Regions from separate parts of the Virgibacillus xinjiangensis genome, predicted to be linked through region 2. Evidence: riboswitches for the same ligand, from Rfam matches in the RefSeq annotation. Region 2 holds a riboswitch; each other region holds the start of a gene.
The links. A riboswitch is a leader RNA that binds a small molecule or an ion and turns the genes downstream of it on or off. The one in region 2 is predicted to bind S-adenosylmethionine.

Region 1 (5,534 bases), on a different contig from region 2:
CCGATAGTTCCCAATACAAAGACATCTTTTCCAGCCGCTGCTTGCTTGGCGATTCGAATAGCCTTTGTGTTGATTTCCTTCACCTTGTCTTCCAGGCCAAAACGCGCCAATTTCACATAATTCGCCCCATAGGTATTGGTTTGGATGATATTGCAACCGGCATCAATATAAGCCTTGTGAATGTTGGTGATTTGTTCCTCATGCGTCAGATTCAATTCTTCAAAACACTGGTCAATACCGTATGAGTAAAGCAATGTGCCCATTGCACCGTCGCCAATCAGAAATCCTTTCTCCAGTTCTGTCAGTAAATCCATGTATTCTACCACTCCTTTCCCTTCTCTTATAAGACGATAAATAACTCTATATTCCCAATATTCATATTTGTTTATCTGTTATATATATCGTAACACAGCCCAAACGCTATAATGTAACGGTTATAACTAATAACTCGTTATAACTTACGGCTATACCCACAGGAATGCAAAAAGCCCATCGCCCTCCCTCTTCAGAGGCAGGCGATGGGCTTTCAGGTGGCTGAGCTGTATCATGGTCGTGACCACTTCTCTTTCCCTATATATGTTGAGAAATGTAAAACGAAGAATCTTTAGATAGAAGGCGAACAAGACACCCACTAATCCCCAAGCATCGGGTACACTACGGTTCCATCCTTTTCCACAATAGGCATCGCACCCCACCGGCCAAGCTCATGACCGACCAATTCCGTTTCGCCTTCAGAGTTTTTGATCAGATGGAAAACGTCCCAGCCATTCGCCTGCAGCCAGTTGCTGATCAACAGGCGATGGCACCTGGCTGGATGCCGCTCGGAGCACATATAGACGAGATTCTTCTTTCGGGCCTCAGCCTGTAAACCCTCCAGTCCATTTTGGAACATTTCCGTTAATGTATAGTCCGCATAGTTATGGAACGAGCGATTGTTCCAGCCAGCATTTAAGTCTTCTCCAATCTCGCCTGACCGGCTCCGCCTGCCACCGAGCAATGAGAAATGACGGTAGTCGAGGCCCGCTTCCCCAAGCCAATCATCCATGCTTTCCTTGTTGAACTGCGGGTGTTTCCGGCTGGCAGGAAAAGCACGGATATCCGCTACATATTCGATACCAGCAGCCTCGAGCATCTGCAGGAAATGTTGCTTGTCATGGCCGGAATGCCCGATCGTATAGATCCTCATAACCCTGGCCTCCTTGTTAGCAGCTTATGTAACAACCTATACCCTTTCTATTATTTTATCAAAATTCCTACCGGCAACAGAGTTTACGTTATAGAGACTTCAATGAACCACAGAGCCGTTAACAAACCAAACGGAAGTGGAGCATCTATCAGATATAAACAATCCTATACAAATAAAACCGTCTGGTGATGAACACCAAACGGTTACGTACAACGGACCAAGTTGGACCAACCATCCAACAAAGTAAACTTTATTTTAGAGGGAGCCACCCCAATTAATCAATACACTGATGACCAAGGCAATCCAAGCGATACAGAGTGCTATGATGGCAAACGGGACAATATAACGAAGCCATCTTCCATAAGGTACTCTGCATAAACCAAGCATTGCCATCAGCCCGCCCAATGTTGGGGAAAATAAATTGGTAAGGCCATCACCGACTTGGAATGCTAAAATGGTCGATTGCCGTGTAATATCCAACATATCACCGACCGGAATCATGATCGGCAGTGTCACCATTGCTTGTCCACTCCCACTAGGAATCAGAATATTAATGATCGACTGGGCTACCGTCATGAACAAGACCGCTAGTGTTGTTGGCAAATAATCCAGCACAGAGACAAGGCCATGAGCAACTGTATCACTGATATTACCCTGGTTCATCACTACTTGAGTCGCCATTGCCACCCCAATCAAGATAGCTGCCAATGCACTAGGTTCTAGCGCTTTGGAAAATACTTTGGCAATCTCACTGCCATTCAACCCAGCAATCAGTCCACAGACCATCCCGATCATCAGATAGATCGCAGCTACTTCATTGATATACCATCCTTGGGTGAAGATACCAGTGAGCATGATAATGATCCCAGAGATGAATACCAATAGCATGGCAATATCTTTTTTTCTCATGTGATATGTATCAAGCGGTTTGCTGAGTGACATGTCTTGAGTATCTATGTCATACCCCAGGCTTTTACCCGGGTTCTTTAAAATCTTTTTGAAATACCTTACGTTAAAATAAGCTAATACGGATAATATAGCAAACACCAAAATACTTCTGAAAAGCCATCCTGAGAAGAGTTGCATTTCCGCTATCTTGTGTCCTACACCAACTGTATAAGGATTGAATGGAGATAAACCAAATCCTACAAGCACACCCCCAATTCCAATACCGGCCCCGAGCATGGCATCTCCGCCAATTGCAACACTTACTAATACAGCGATTGGAATAAGGGCGATATTATTTTCAAGCCCTACAAATATCCCGAAAAATCCATAAACGAATGTCATGATGACAACGACAAGGAAACGCCTGTTCATACCAACTTTCCGTATGAAGGTCCCTACTGTGTTTTCCAGCATCCCCGTTCTTTCCAATAGTCCGAACATCATAGCAGCCGCGAATGTGACAAAGACGATATCGGACATTTCTTGGAAACCTTCTGGAATTGCCGTAAATAAATCGAGAATCCCAACCGGACTACTCTCTATGAAATCAAACGTCCCAGGAATAGTCCGAGTGGCACCATCCACATCTTCCCTTTCATAAGATCCTGCCGGAATAATATACGTCAAAATAGCTGCAGCAACTACAATATAAAACAATAGAGCAAGTGGATGTGGAATCCGATCCAGCAATTTTTTACTTTTATTTTCTTCCTGCATAGTTGTTCACCTCTTGTGTGTATTTTCTTTCGTTGAGTTAAACGACTGTGCCCTCGCATAACGGTACATATAATAACGTCCGTATTACCATAGCAATACTCGGCTTTTTCCAATACTGTCCCCTGGCTTCTATCCCCCTTGTATCTAATTAATAAATTTTGATAGACACAAAACAACCTCTTCCAATGGGAAAGAGGCTGTATGTCTATTTCGCCTTATCTCCCAGAATAAATCCGAATTATTCTGCAGGAATTGGCACCTTTCCTTCTAAAAGGAGGTAGCCGGACGTCATTGGGCCTGTCCCTCAGTCACTCTTGATAAGTAAAATTATTAAATTAGAAAATTTTTGTTAGTAATGAGCAATTTTATACTCGAGTGAGTTTTTTGTCAATAAGATAAAGAGATTTTTGGAGGAAGATGTCGGATCAAGTCGATAGATTGGTTACTAATCGGCTGACTCTGATGGAGCTGGAATAAAATTTTCAGTCTATCTTGCCTGTTTAGCTCAAAACCCTGCTATTTTGAGATCAATCATTCCAAAATTGACCTAGGTCAATTTTTTTATCCGTTTATTAGAATATACTTTGGTTAGAAAGTCAGATTTACTTATGATTCATCAAATGGGAGGAAGTTGACATGAAAATACAAAACCTTAACGAATATATGGAAATGAATAAGGAGAGGTTTACGAAACGGATTATTTTTAAAGAGGACAAAAGTACGGTGTTTGTGCTTAACTTTGAACCTGGTCAAACTTTGCCTGCACATAAGCATCCTGGCTCCAATGTATATTTACTTGTCCTACAGGGTGAAGGTACATTTACCATAGATAGGAAAGAAGTTCCTGTACAACAGGATGACGTTCTTGTATGTAATGGCGATGAAGAGCTGGCATTTGCCAGTACTGGGTCATCTGACGTAAGCCTATATGTCATGCTGAATAAGATCCCTGATGAGCAATATGCGAAAAACATGTAAACGCCAGTTCAGCTGTGATCAGAGGAACGGCTGCACCGGATTTCTTTTATAAGTCCATACCTGCTATATAGCATTATTAGCAGATGAGTCTATGCTTACTATTATTTATAAAATTCTATTCTTAAAGGAGAGATTTAGATATGCTTGAACAAAAATTGTCCGAACTAATCAGTCCTGAAGCTGTGATTAATTTTGAAACCGGGGCGATCAGAGCAAGCACGTTGGATTCCATCATTAATCTACTGCCATTTGAAATGGGCTTTTGTGATGCCGATGATATTTTCCGCTGGTATTCAAATAATCCAAACCGTGTGCATGGTCGCCGGAAGGAAGCGATTGGCCGCCACGTGCTTGAGCTTCACCCGAAAGTGGCTCACCACGTTGAAAAGTTGTTGAATGATTTCCATACAGGAAAACGCGATGAATGGGAATTTTGGTTCCCTAAGCGCAGTGGTGAATCTGGTCAGATTTACCAAAAATTCATGGCAGTACGTGATGAAAACGGAAGATACCTTGGCTGTATGGATGTGACTGTCAATCTCGACCTCTTCGAAGGAAAAGAAGGCAAAAACACCCCGGAAACCATTGACGAATTTAAAGCTGTTAAGCCATGATCATAAAGGGGATTTAACAATCAGTAGGCTCTCTTTCCCCTAATTGTTAAATCCCCTACCCTCTGCAGTTTCTCATACCCGCAATATAGGCAATGTACTGCACCGGAAAGATCCTCCAGATTTAATAATCTCCGAATAATCTATTTCGATGACTTCAAATCCCTTTTCCCGCATCTTCTCATTCACCTTTTCATTAACCGGAAGGCTGAACACTGTGTTATTCCCTATACTCAATACATTGGTTCCTAATGTGAATTGTTCTTCTTCTGTAACTTCAATAAGCTCATATCTCGAGGAAAGAAGGTCGAGATCTTCTGTTGAAAGGGCATTTGGATAAATAAGAGCTACTTCTGGGGATAAAACATTAAACACGCAATCCAGGTGTAAATATTTTTCCGTAAAAGAAATGGCCTTCACATCAAATTGATACCCTAATAAATTCTTTAAATGATCAACAGCCGCTTCATTTGTACGATTGCTCAATCCGATATAAATCGTATCTCTATCAATGATGACATCGCCGCCTTCGATCTGATTGCCAATTAAATTGTAATAGGAGATCTCCTCATCTTCCAGCCAAACTTTCAACACATTTTCTTCACCAATTCGGACATCATGTGCCATCTGAGCGACAAATATGGTTTGGCCAAGAGTAAAGCCGATATCACGCGTGAAAACTTGTTCTGGATATTTTTTATGGTAAGGGAGCAATATGGTTTCCACACCATACTCATTCAATTTCCGTACGAACTCCCGATGCTGTTCTAATGCACGTTCAATATGTAACCCTTCTTCATAAAATTCCTTTTGGGTTTCATTGATCACCTGCCGGATAGCCATATATTGAGGCTGACACAAAATGACTCTCTTCAGCACATCGAATTCGCTGAAGCAGCTTGTTGTACTATTTAATTGCATGACGTATTTCCTCCTGCTGTTTATGTGTTGTGTTTAGTATGCGCTGTAAATAAAGAACCTAGAACAGTTTTCCTCTGGTGGCACAGAGTCATGTTCCTTTTCCAGATGTCCCGCCTTCCTCAATGTTCTATCGGTACCTCTTTCGCCTAACATTACTAACACTACATATATTC
Region 2 (5,534 bases):
TCAGCTGCAGCTACAGCAATCGCGATAGAGAAATTTAATCCAATCGCCATTATCAATCAGGGAACCTCTGGCGGACATGATCCTGAATTGAATGTATATGATATTGTGCTTGGAAAAAGAACGGTCAATATTGGAGCATTGAAAACAGGTGACCGGGACGAAGGCGAAGGAATCGAGGTAACCGAATGGATTCCGATGGATTTGATGGCCTCTGAAGGTAGCGCTGGGGAAGACCCTGACGCAGAAAAGGCCCGTTACTATGAAGGAGACGAGGATCTCCTGGCAGCTGCCCATGCAGTGAAAGATACCCATACAAAAGGGAAGGTCGTGGAAGGCACGATAGGCTCTGCGGACTTTTGGAACAATGAGGTCGATCGCATTGAATGGATTCATGAGAACTTCGGCACATCGGTAGAGGAGATGGAAACTGCCTCGGCGGCGCAGATTTCCAAGGCATATGATACAGCTTTCCTCGGTATCAGGATTCTCTCCAATAATAAAACCAACGGCGGGGAATATGATCCAAACACCGCTACAGCAAATCAGGACTATGTGTATGAGGTAGTGAGCGAATACATTTCCACCATTACAAGTGAAAAATAAATTGTACAAACGAACACTTCCGTGCGTATGGAGGTGTTCTTTTTCGTTGTATCGCTAGCCTTCCATTCATAATTATTCCTCCGGTAATCCATACTAAGGAAAAGTCCAGAAGGAGGAAATCAAATGGGTGAACAGTCAAGATTCAAAGCAGGAGATAAAGCACCGAATAATGGCATATATATAGAAAAAGGTGAAACGGGAAGCAACGTGGAAGACCCGCGCCAGTTGGAGATGGAAGCAGGCCAGGAGTTTCCTCAGAATACCAACCAGGACCGGGTGTGGATCAAGAAACGCGACCTTCATAAACCAGGTGTCCAGGGAAGAAGCAACAACTAGTGTCAGGCTGCTCTGTAAATGGAGCGGCTTTTTTATGGAGCAAGGTCTCCAATAAATAAATCACTTCCATTTTTAATCGATCGATCATGCAAACCAGGTACATAAAGAAGAAAACCCTACAGGAGGAGAGATGCTGAATGAATCCGTTATTTGTCAGTCAGGAGGAAGTTTTCAGCTTTTATAAGAATGGCGATAGGGTAGAGCAGAAGACAGAGGTGCGATTCGACCCGCTCACCGGGGAATCTTCCAGGTTGGTCGTTGATCCCGGGATGCAACCGGCTAAAACGGACTATTTCGAGGAAGGGGTAGAGACCGGCGGTGACCAATGCCCGTTCTGCCCCGAGAATCTGGAGGCATTCACGCCGGTATTCCCGAAAGAGATATCCCCGGAAGGAAGGATTCGGAAGGGAGAATCGGTCGTATTTCCAAATCTCTTTCCTTACAGCAAGCATAATGGGGTAGTCGTACTCTCCGAAGAACATTATGTCACCCTGAAGAACTTTACAATCCCAATGATGCGGGATGCATTCCAGGCAGCACAACAATATATTCAGCAGGTACTCCGGTCGGAAGAGGAAGTAATGTATGCTTCGATCAATTGGAATTACCTGCCGGAAGCGGGAGGGAGCATTCTGCATCCGCATCTCCATGTGGTCGTGTCGGAAGCAGCAACCAATTACCAGAGTCTATTTGACCGCAAGTCCAGGGCTTTTCAGGAAAACCATGGCATCGAGTATCTTGCCTGGCTGTATGATCAAGAAAAGGATGGAGAGCGTTGGATCGGGGAAAAAGGAAATACAGCATGGATGCATTCATTTGCTCCAAAAAGCCATTATGATTTTCAAGCGATTTTTAAAGGGCTGACAGACATTACTGAATTTAAGCAGCAGGATTGGGAGGACTTTGCTAGCGGCCTGCAGGCAGTATTTCTCACCTTGCAAGAAGAGGGACTGGCCAGTTTCAATATGTCGCTGACCTTTTCCAATGAAGGATCTCCGGCCCATGCCCGGGTCATCCCCAGACTTTCCTACAGCGGAGTTGGCACCAGTGATATGAACTTTTTCCACACCCTTCATCAGGAACCAATCGTTTATAAAAATCCGGAAAAGGCTGCTGCAAAGGTAAGGAAGAACTTCGAAGGAGACAATGCCCTTCCATGATCGGCAGGGAGTCCTAAATTATAGCTCTCCTGTATGACGTTTTATTCCTAGTACGCGCACGCCACTGCAAGAAAGATGCGATTTTGCGGAATTACACCATTAACTGTAAAATTCTAAAATTGTGTTGACATTGTTGTCGAACCCATATAGTATTAAGTCTATGAAAATTGTATACAGCTTATCAAGAGTGACTGAGGGAACAGGCCTGAAGACGTCACAGCAACCTTCCATGACGGAGTGGTGCTACCTCCTGCGGAATGAGTATCCATTCTGGAAGATAAGGTATTGAATCAGTAATCAACCTCTCTTTCACATATGGAAAGAGGTTTTTTTGTTTTAGGCGATATGGGGGAACAGCATGATTGAGCTGCGTAATCTGGAGAAAGTATTTAAAGTGAAGAACAAGCAGGTCACGGGTGTGGATCAGGTAGACCTGCGTATCGACCGTGGAGAGATTTATGGGATTGTCGGGTACAGCGGAGCAGGTAAAAGCACACTCCTCCGCTGCATCAATATTCTGGAGCGGCCGACAGCAGGGGAAGTGCTGATTGATGGTACCGATCTGCTAAAACTGCCGGCCAAAGAACTAAGACAGGCGCGCCAGTCGATCGGCATGATTTTTCAAGGATTCCATCTTGTCTCTTCCAAAACGGTGGCGGAGAATGTAGCGTTCGCCCTGAAGGCTGCAGGCCTTGGCAGGACAGAACAACAGAAGCGGGTGGCGGAGCTGTTGGAACTTGTTGGTCTAGCCGATAAGGCCGACACTTATCCAGCCCAACTCAGCGGGGGACAGAAACAGCGGGTGAGCATTGCCAGGGCGCTGGCCAACAACCCGAAAGTGCTGTTGTGTGACGAAGCGACTTCCGCCTTGGATCCAAGCACCACCAAATCGATTCTCCGGCTGCTGAAAAAGATCAATGAGGAGCTTGGAATCACGATTGTCATCATCACCCATGAAATGGAAGTCGTCAAAGAAATCTGCCACCGTTGTGCCGTGATGCAGGCTGGCAAAGTGGTGGAAGAAGGAAAGGTTTTCGATATCTTCGCGAACCCCAAAGAAGAATTGACCAAGGATTTCATTCAGACCGTCCTGCAATTTACATTGCCGGAAAAGCTTTTGAGAGAGTGCAAGGGCACCTTGGTAAAATTGCAATTCCGCGGGGATCTGGCCAAGGAAGCGGTGGTTTCCGATATGCTGCAGGCCTATCCGGTGAGCGGCAACATCCTTCATGGGAAAGTGGAGTACATACGGGACATGCCTCTCGGCGTGTTCATGATGGAACTAACTGGTGCAAAAGATCAGATTGACGGAGCGATTGCTTACTTGGAAGAACGAATTGAACAAGTGGAGGTGGTGCAGCATGGATCGGTTGATTGAACTGCTTCCGGAGCTGAATCAAGCATTCTTTGAAACTTTGTATATGGTAGGCATCTCCCTTGGAATCGCCATTCTCGTCGGACTGCCGCTAGGAATCCTTTTATTTGTCACGGATCGCGGAGTATTCCTGGAGAACCGCTTCGTAAAGGTGACAGCAGGGATCATTACCAACCTGGTACGCTCGATCCCGTTTATCATACTGTTGGTTTTTCTGTTGCCTGTTACAGATGCACTGCTTGGCACCACGATCGGGCCGACGGCAGCAGCAGTGCCTCTATCGGTGGCAGCCATTCCATTTTTCGCTCGGATTGTAGAAACGTCAGCAAGAGAGATTGACCAAGGTGTGATAGAAGCAGCTGTATCTGTCGGTGCATCCCCATGGATGATCATTAAGGATGTCATCCTACCAGAGGCAAAACCAGGAATCATCAGCGGATTGACCATCACGACCATCAGCCTGATCGGTTTTTCTGCAATGGCAGGGACAGTCGGCGGTGGCGGTATAGGTGATTTGGCCATCCGTTATGGGTATTACCGCTATGACGATTTGATCATGTATACGACAGTCATTGTCCTGATCGTGCTTGTCCAAGTTATCCAATATGCCGGCGACTTCATTGCCAAGGCAGTTAACAAACGCTAAAAAATACACCCACTGAGGAGGAAATTAAATGAAAAGACAACTGGGAATTATTCTTACATTACTCGCATTATTAGTATTGGCTGCATGCGGCGGAGGAGAAGAAAGTGCTTCAGGTGCCGATGAAGGTGGAAAGGACACCATACGCTTCGGTGCCACATCCGGACCGTACAGTGATATGGTCAATAAAGCGCTGAAACCATTGCTGGAAGAAAAAGGGTACACTGTCGAGAATACAGAATTCAGTGACTATATCCAGCCGAACAATGCCTTGCATAACGGAGATATTGATGCCAACCTGTTCCAGCACAAGCTATATTATGAATCGTTTGCAGAAGAAAACGGCATGGACTTGTCTGAAGTGAAAATCGTGCCGACTGCACCGATGGGACTGTATTCCAACACTTATGATTCCATCGAGGATATTGAGGATGGAAGCAACATCACGATTGCCAATGACCCTACGAATTTGGCACGTACACTGATCATGCTGGAAGATGAAGGGCTGATCACTCTCGATGAGGAGGTCGACCAGTTGCGGGCAAGTCTTGACGATATCGCCGAGAACCCGAAGGATCTGCAGTTCAAAGAAATTGAAGCAGGCCAATTACCACGTACAGCTGATAGTGAAGACTTGGCAACCGTGCCAGGCAACTTCGCCCTTGCTGCTGGTATGGATCTGCTTGACGCCCTCGCGCTGGAAGATATGCCTGATGACTACCGCAATCGTGTGGTAGTGAATACAGAGGATCTTGACAGTGAATGGATTCAGGATATCAAGGAAGTCATCGAATCACCAGAATTTGAAGAAATCATTGATGAGGAATTCAAAGGATTTGGCAAACCACAATGGATGACGGAATAAAGAAATGAAAGAGGCTGTGTTTCCCTTGGAGGGGGAGCACAGCCTTTCTATTGGATATATGGATGGGATTACTAGAACAGACCGAGTTTGCCAATCCGTTCTGCCGCTTCAGCAAGCCTTTCTTCGCTGTCGAGGAGGCCGACTCGAACATAACCTTCTCCCTGTTCCCCGAAACCATTACCTGGAGCGACCGCCACATGGGCTTTTTCCAACAGGAGGTCGGCGAATTGCTGGGAGGTATAACCTTCCGGAATGGGCAGCCAAGAGAAGAATGTACCTTTTGGTGCTTCCACCTTCCAGCCGATGGAATGAAGTTTGTCCACAAAAACATCTCTTCTTTTTTCATAGGTTTCCACCAGTTGATCGACTGCTGTCTGGTCAGCCGTCAGTGCTTTCTCTGCAGCCTGTTGGATGGAACTGAACAGACTTACATATAAATGGTCCTGTATGAGATTGATGCTCTCGATGACCGATGGATTTCCGACAGCGAAAGCGACACGCCACCCGGCCATATTATACGTTTTCGACAAGGTGTACATCTCGACACCGACA
Region 3 (5,534 bases), on a different contig from region 2:
AGGAATACCACGTCAAAGTCCCTGCGTTGGAAACCAAAATAATAGGCATAATTTCCGAGACCGCCGGCACCGATTACTCCAGCCATTGCTGTATAACCTATTAAAGCAATAGCTGTTACCGTAAGGCCTGAGACAAGGGCTGGCATGGACTCAGGAAGCAGCACTTTGAAAATGATCGTACTCGTCTTCGCTCCCATCGCCTTTGCAGCCTCGACAACACCCTTTTCCACTTCTCTTAAAGCTATTTCCACCAGTCGTCCATAAAACGGAGCAGAGCCTATAATCAATGCTGGCAAGGCAGCATTAGGTCCCCGTATCGTTCCAACCAGAAAATCCGTAAAAGGGAACAACAGTAGAATAAGTATAATGAATGGAATAGCACGGAAAATATTCACCAGTGAGGCCACAATAAAATTAATATATTTATTCTGCCATATTCCATCCTTGCTTGTAAGATACAACATCAATCCCAGTAGGATACCGAATATACATGTACCAACCAAAGCTAGAATTGTCATATAGAATGTTTCATAAGTTGCTATCCAGAAATCTTCCATTTGTATATTTGGAAATAAGTCAGCCATCTTCACGTATAACCTCCACTTCCACCGAGGTCTGCTCATGAACAAAAGCGACGGCTTTTTGAACTTCTTGATGATCCCCGTTTATCTGAACATACAGCGTCCCGTATGCGCCACCTTGTGTCTGTGTGATTTTCCCCTGCAATATATTGATATCCACGTCGAACTCCTTGGACAACTTGCTGATCAAGGCCTGATTGGTCGTTTCTCCCAAAAAGTGGAAGCGGATGATGTTGCCTCCTGCAGAGCTCTGCACAAGCTGACCCACACTATCTTCGTCCTGTTGGTTACCCATAACTTGCTCTACAAACTTTTTGGTTACCGGCTGTTTCGGACGTGAAAACAGCTCCAAGACGTCTCCCTGTTCTACGACCCTTCCCTTTTCCATTACTGCCACCTGTTTGCAGATTTTGCGTATTACATGCATCTCGTGGGTGATAAGAATGATGGTCAATCCCAACTGTTGATTGATATCCACCAGCAAATCAAGGATGGAATTGGTCGTCTCCGGGTCAAGAGCCGAGGTTGCTTCGTCGCAGAGCAGCACTTTGGGGCGATTGGCCAGCGCCCTGGCGATCCCTACCCTCTGTTTTTGTCCACCACTCAATTGGGCTGGATACGCATTTTCCCTTCCTGAAAGACCTACCAACCTGATTAGCTCATCTACACGTGAGTCACGATCTTTTTTGGGAACCCCTGCAATTTCCAGTGGAAATGCAATATTATCTTTCACTGTTCTGGACCAAAGTAGATTAAAATGCTGAAAGATCATCCCGATATCCTGTCGTGCCACCCGCAATTGCTTGTTGTTTAGGGACGTAATTTCCCTATCGTCAATCACGATTTTTCCGGAGGACGGTTCCTCCAATCGGTTCAACAGTCTGACAAAGGTACTCTTCCCAGCCCCGCTATAGCCGATCACTCCGAAGATATTCCCTTCTTTGATGTCCAGCGTCATGTCATCGACTGCAGTTATTTCCTGTTTATCTGTTTTGAAATATTTACTTAGGTTCTCTATGGAAATCACGATAATCCTCCCTTCTGTGATGCTATGGATAGTATGTACTATCGATGCTTGTTTAAAAAACATAAAAAAAGCCTTTCCGCAAGAGAACAGAAAGACGTCAGTTTATGCCTTTTCGTTCTCTTATCTGTCAAAGATATTCTTTGCAGGAATTGGCACCTTTCAAATATCACTGTATTTGAAGGTTGCCGCGGGTTCACTGGGCCAGTCCCTCCACCGCTCAAGATAAGAGTTGAAAATTATTCAATTAAGAACAGATAAGAAAAATCCTATCATACTTGACTCACTGTGTCAATGGTATATTTCCTATTGGTGTTGGAATAACTCTGGCTTGTATTTCATTAAATAACTGTATATATTCGGAATGGAGTGGAAAGTGTAAACTTTTTCCTTCCACTCACCATCTTCTTTTATGAGTAGGCATGGCACACTCTCAATCTGCTTCTCCTGCATGAATTCGGGATGCAGGGAAGCGTTCATTTCAAAGAAGATATCCTGCTTATGCACACTTTCTATTTTTTCCAACATCCCGCGGGCAAGCTGGCATGTCCCGCAAAAAGGGGTGTAAATATACAGGAGGAATTTTTCCTGATCTGCTGTTTCATTGGTAAATTGTTTCAATCCTCTCACCCTATACTAAAAAGATCGGGTTCACCTCTATATGCTTGCTTACTAATGCCGTGGCTAGAATATTTTCAGGTGTTGTGGCCACCTCGCGGTACTCACTGCTGACAAAAATATGCTCTGCATGGGGAAGTTCCCTGGACAGCTGCTTCCTCAGCTTCATGCCGGATGCGTCTTCGTCCACTAAAATGATGACCTCTTTGTGGTCCAAATCATATGTTTCCAGTAATTCATCCAGACGTTCCACGCCCAATGTTCCATGCGTACAGACAATTGTCACATCATCTGTAATCAGTTTCTGAATCTGCCGCTTATCGGTCAACCCTTCAACGATAATCACCTTATCGGTCTCATGCGTTATCATCCCATAGCACTCCTTATGAAATCAAGCAAGAAGCTTATTTACTTTAATATATGATAAAAACATGGCTGACTATACACTTATTAGCGTGTTAGCCAGCCCAATTTTCGGTAATTCAGTCCTCTTCCGTAATTTCTGCGTACTGTTCAGGGGACAGGAGGTCATCCAGCTCTGATGTGTTGGAAGGTTCAATTACGACCATCCAAGCTTTTTCATAAGGAGATTCATTAACAAATTCAGGACTATCCTCTAGATCTTCGTTGATTTCTACAACTTTTCCACTTACTGGAGCATACAATTCAGATACTGTCTTGACGGATTCCACACTGCCGAATGGTTCATCGACGGCCAGTTCATCTCCAGGCTCTGGGAGTTCGACAAATACGATGTCACCCAATTCATCTTGAGCAAAATCGGTGATGCCTACACGCACGTTGTCTCCCTCTTTTTTTATCCATTCATGTTCTTTTGAATACAGCAGATCTTTTGGTAAGCTCATTCTCAATCCCTCCAAATTTTTAATCCACTACCACTATACAAGTTAACTCTTTTTTTTGCTACCATTTATCTAATAGTTCAGCCAAGTCTCCGAGAATTCATCTTCTTTGAATCCTACGGTCACATACTCGTCATCGGTTACAATCGGACGCTTGATCAGCATGCCGTCAGAAGCCAGAATCTCAGCCATTTCCTCGTCCCCGGCATTCTTTATTTTATCCTTTATGTTCAGTTCGCGGTATTTTTTACCGCTAGTATTGAAGAATTTCTTAGCAGGGAGGCCACTCTTGTCCATCAACTCCAAAATCCTCTGTTTGGAAGGCGGCTCTTCTACTATATGTATTGGTTCATAGTCCACTTCATTCTCTTCCATCCATTTCTTTGCTTTTCGGCAAGTACCACATTTCGGATACCAATAGAAAGTTACTGCCACTATATTTCCCCCTTCCTTTTTCATTAATATTCTATCATGTTTATGCTTCGTAATTCCATTTTCTGCTCATTTACTAGGAAAGAACCCCGGGGGTACGATAACTTTATCACATGGATATGGGAAACACGGATTGCAATCCATGCGCTTCCGGTCGATAAAGCATGGAAAAGGTTTAGAGAGCCTCTCTAAACCTTTTCCAAATAGCATATTTTAAAACTTGTCTGACCCTGTCTATACGATATATTTCTCTTCTTTGATAATTTCAGAAGCAATCTCCCGCTTCTTGCCAATAACATTGGTCGGTGTATGACGCGTCAGCTTTCTGAGTGAAGACAGCATAGTCCTCAACGTGTCGCCTTCCTCTACTGCAATTAACGTTTCTTTTGCATCTGCTTCCATCCGGTTGAATGCTTCTTGTACGTATACCTGAGTGTATAGAAGCTTTTGTTTATTCTTTTCCTCTCCTGTTTTATTGATCGCCTTTTCCGTCCGAAGAATGGCAGCTTCCATATTATATACTTCTGCCGTCATATCCGCTATATTCACTAGAAGTTCTTGCTCACCTTCTATTTTTTTCATATACTTCTGGGCAGCAGTTCCTGCAGCAAGCAAAACCATCTTCTTAGCATTCTTCAGCAAATACTTCTCCTGATCTAATACGCCCTCTCCAAACTCTTCCGGCATCATCATGACAAGTTCTTCCTGGAGCCCTTGGGCTTTTTGAAGCAGTGGAAGTTCTCCCTTCATGGCCTTTTTCAGCAGCGTACCAGGTACTAGGAGACGGTTGATCTCGTTCGTTCCTTCAAAGATACGGTTGATCCGGGAATCACGGTACATCCGCTCCACTTCATACTCCTGCATAAAGCCATACCCGCCATGCAGCTGAACCGCTTCATCGACTGCGTGGTCAAGAAGCTCTGTTGCCATATATTTACCCATCGAGCATTCAATCTGGTACTCGGCAATCGCTCTGGCAACTTCCCTTCCATCTTTCAGCTGTTCATCTGTCAAAGAACCCATCCGTTGCTCAAACAATCCCACTGTCCGATACACGGCACTCTCATTCGCATAAATCTCCGATGCAATGGTACCCAATTTCTCCTGTGTCAGAGAAAAGCTGGATATAGGGGTGTCGAACTGTTTCCGCTGATTCACATATTTCACTGCAACCTCCAACGCATTTTTTGCACCGCCTACACCCCCAATCGCCAACTTATAGCGCCCTACATTCAAAATATTGAAAGCAATGACATGGCCGCGGCCTTTTTCCCCAAGCAGATTTTCAACAGGAACTTCTGCATCCTCAAGGATGAGGGTTCGTGTGGAAGAGCTCTTGATGCCCATTTTCTTCTCTTCTGCGCCTGTCGATACCCCTGGATAGTCCCTCTCCACAATAAATGCCGAGAAATGCTCCCCATCTATTTTTGCATATACAATGAAGACATCGGCAAAAGCAGAGTTGGTGATCCATTGCTTCTCCCCGGACAAAATATAATGGGTACCCTCATCGTTAAGCTTTGCAGTGGTCTTCGCTCCCAGCGCATCCGACCCGGAACTCGATTCAGTAAGAGCATATGCAGCAATGAGTTCGCCCGAAGCTAACTTAGGAAGGTATTTCTGCTTTTGTTCTTCATTTCCGAAGAAAACAATAGGAAGAGAGCCGATTCCGACATGCCCGCCATGTGTTATGGAAAAACCTCCGGCACGGGAGAACTTTTCAGTGATTAAAGAAGAACTGATTTTATCCAGACCAAGTCCCCCATATTCCTCAGGGACATCTGCTCCCAACAGTCCCAATTCCCCAGCCTTCTTTAGCAAGTTCACTGAATGTTCAAATTCGTGGTTTTCCAGATTGTCAATTTTCGGAACGACTTCTCCATCTACGAAATCTTCCGTTGTTTTAGCGATCATCCGATGTTCTTCTGTAAAATCCTCCGGTGTAATGATATCTTCTCCGTTAAAATCTTCCACCAGGAAGGAACCGCCTTTGAAAAGTCTCTCTTTCGTTTCTCC

Region 1: linked by a shared signal. The riboswitch ahead of ACFOGI_RS05375 (YfcC family protein) and the one ahead of ACFOGI_RS16210 (methionine ABC transporter ATP-binding protein) in region 2 are both predicted to bind S-adenosylmethionine.
Region 3: linked by a shared signal. The riboswitch ahead of ACFOGI_RS14085 (methionine ABC transporter ATP-binding protein) and the one ahead of ACFOGI_RS16210 (methionine ABC transporter ATP-binding protein) in region 2 are both predicted to bind S-adenosylmethionine.

The regions. Positions count from the first base shown of each region.
Region 1 covers NZ_JBHRSA010000020.1:10,478-16,011, forward strand. Annotated here, with positions in the region: gene ACFOGI_RS05365 (bifunctional homocysteine S-methyltransferase/methylenetetrahydrofolate reductase) at 1-314, opposite strand, end outside; gene ACFOGI_RS05370 (DUF488 domain-containing protein) at 632-1,186, opposite strand; gene ACFOGI_RS05375 (YfcC family protein) at 1,442-2,851, opposite strand; SAM riboswitch class I at 3,064-3,175, opposite strand; gene ACFOGI_RS05380 (cupin domain-containing protein) at 3,488-3,829, shown strand; gene ACFOGI_RS05385 (PAS domain-containing protein) at 3,970-4,443, shown strand; gene ACFOGI_RS05390 (dimethylarginine dimethylaminohydrolase family protein) at 4,516-5,361, opposite strand.
Region 2 covers NZ_JBHRSA010000058.1:19,988-25,521, forward strand. Annotated here, with positions in the region: gene ACFOGI_RS16195 (5'-methylthioadenosine/S-adenosylhomocysteine nucleosidase) at 1-603, shown strand, start outside; gene ACFOGI_RS16200 (YjzC family protein) at 727-939, shown strand; gene ACFOGI_RS16205 (hypothetical protein) at 1,077-2,099, shown strand; SAM riboswitch class I at 2,275-2,383, shown strand; gene ACFOGI_RS16210 (methionine ABC transporter ATP-binding protein) at 2,458-3,477, shown strand; gene ACFOGI_RS16215 (methionine ABC transporter permease) at 3,461-4,120, shown strand; gene ACFOGI_RS16220 (MetQ/NlpA family ABC transporter substrate-binding protein) at 4,149-4,982, shown strand; gene ACFOGI_RS16225 (pyridoxal phosphate-dependent aminotransferase) at 5,054-5,534, opposite strand, start outside.
Region 3 covers NZ_JBHRSA010000049.1:86,159-91,692, reverse strand. Annotated here, with positions in the region: gene ACFOGI_RS14090 (methionine ABC transporter permease) at 1-584, opposite strand, end outside; gene ACFOGI_RS14085 (methionine ABC transporter ATP-binding protein) at 577-1,608, opposite strand; SAM riboswitch class I at 1,726-1,837, opposite strand; gene ACFOGI_RS14080 (thioredoxin family protein) at 1,912-2,226, opposite strand; gene ACFOGI_RS14075 (toprim domain-containing protein) at 2,237-2,593, opposite strand; gene gcvH (glycine cleavage system protein GcvH) at 2,706-3,089, opposite strand; gene ACFOGI_RS14065 (arsenate reductase family protein) at 3,159-3,521, opposite strand; gene ACFOGI_RS14060 (acyl-CoA dehydrogenase family protein) at 3,753-5,534, opposite strand, start outside.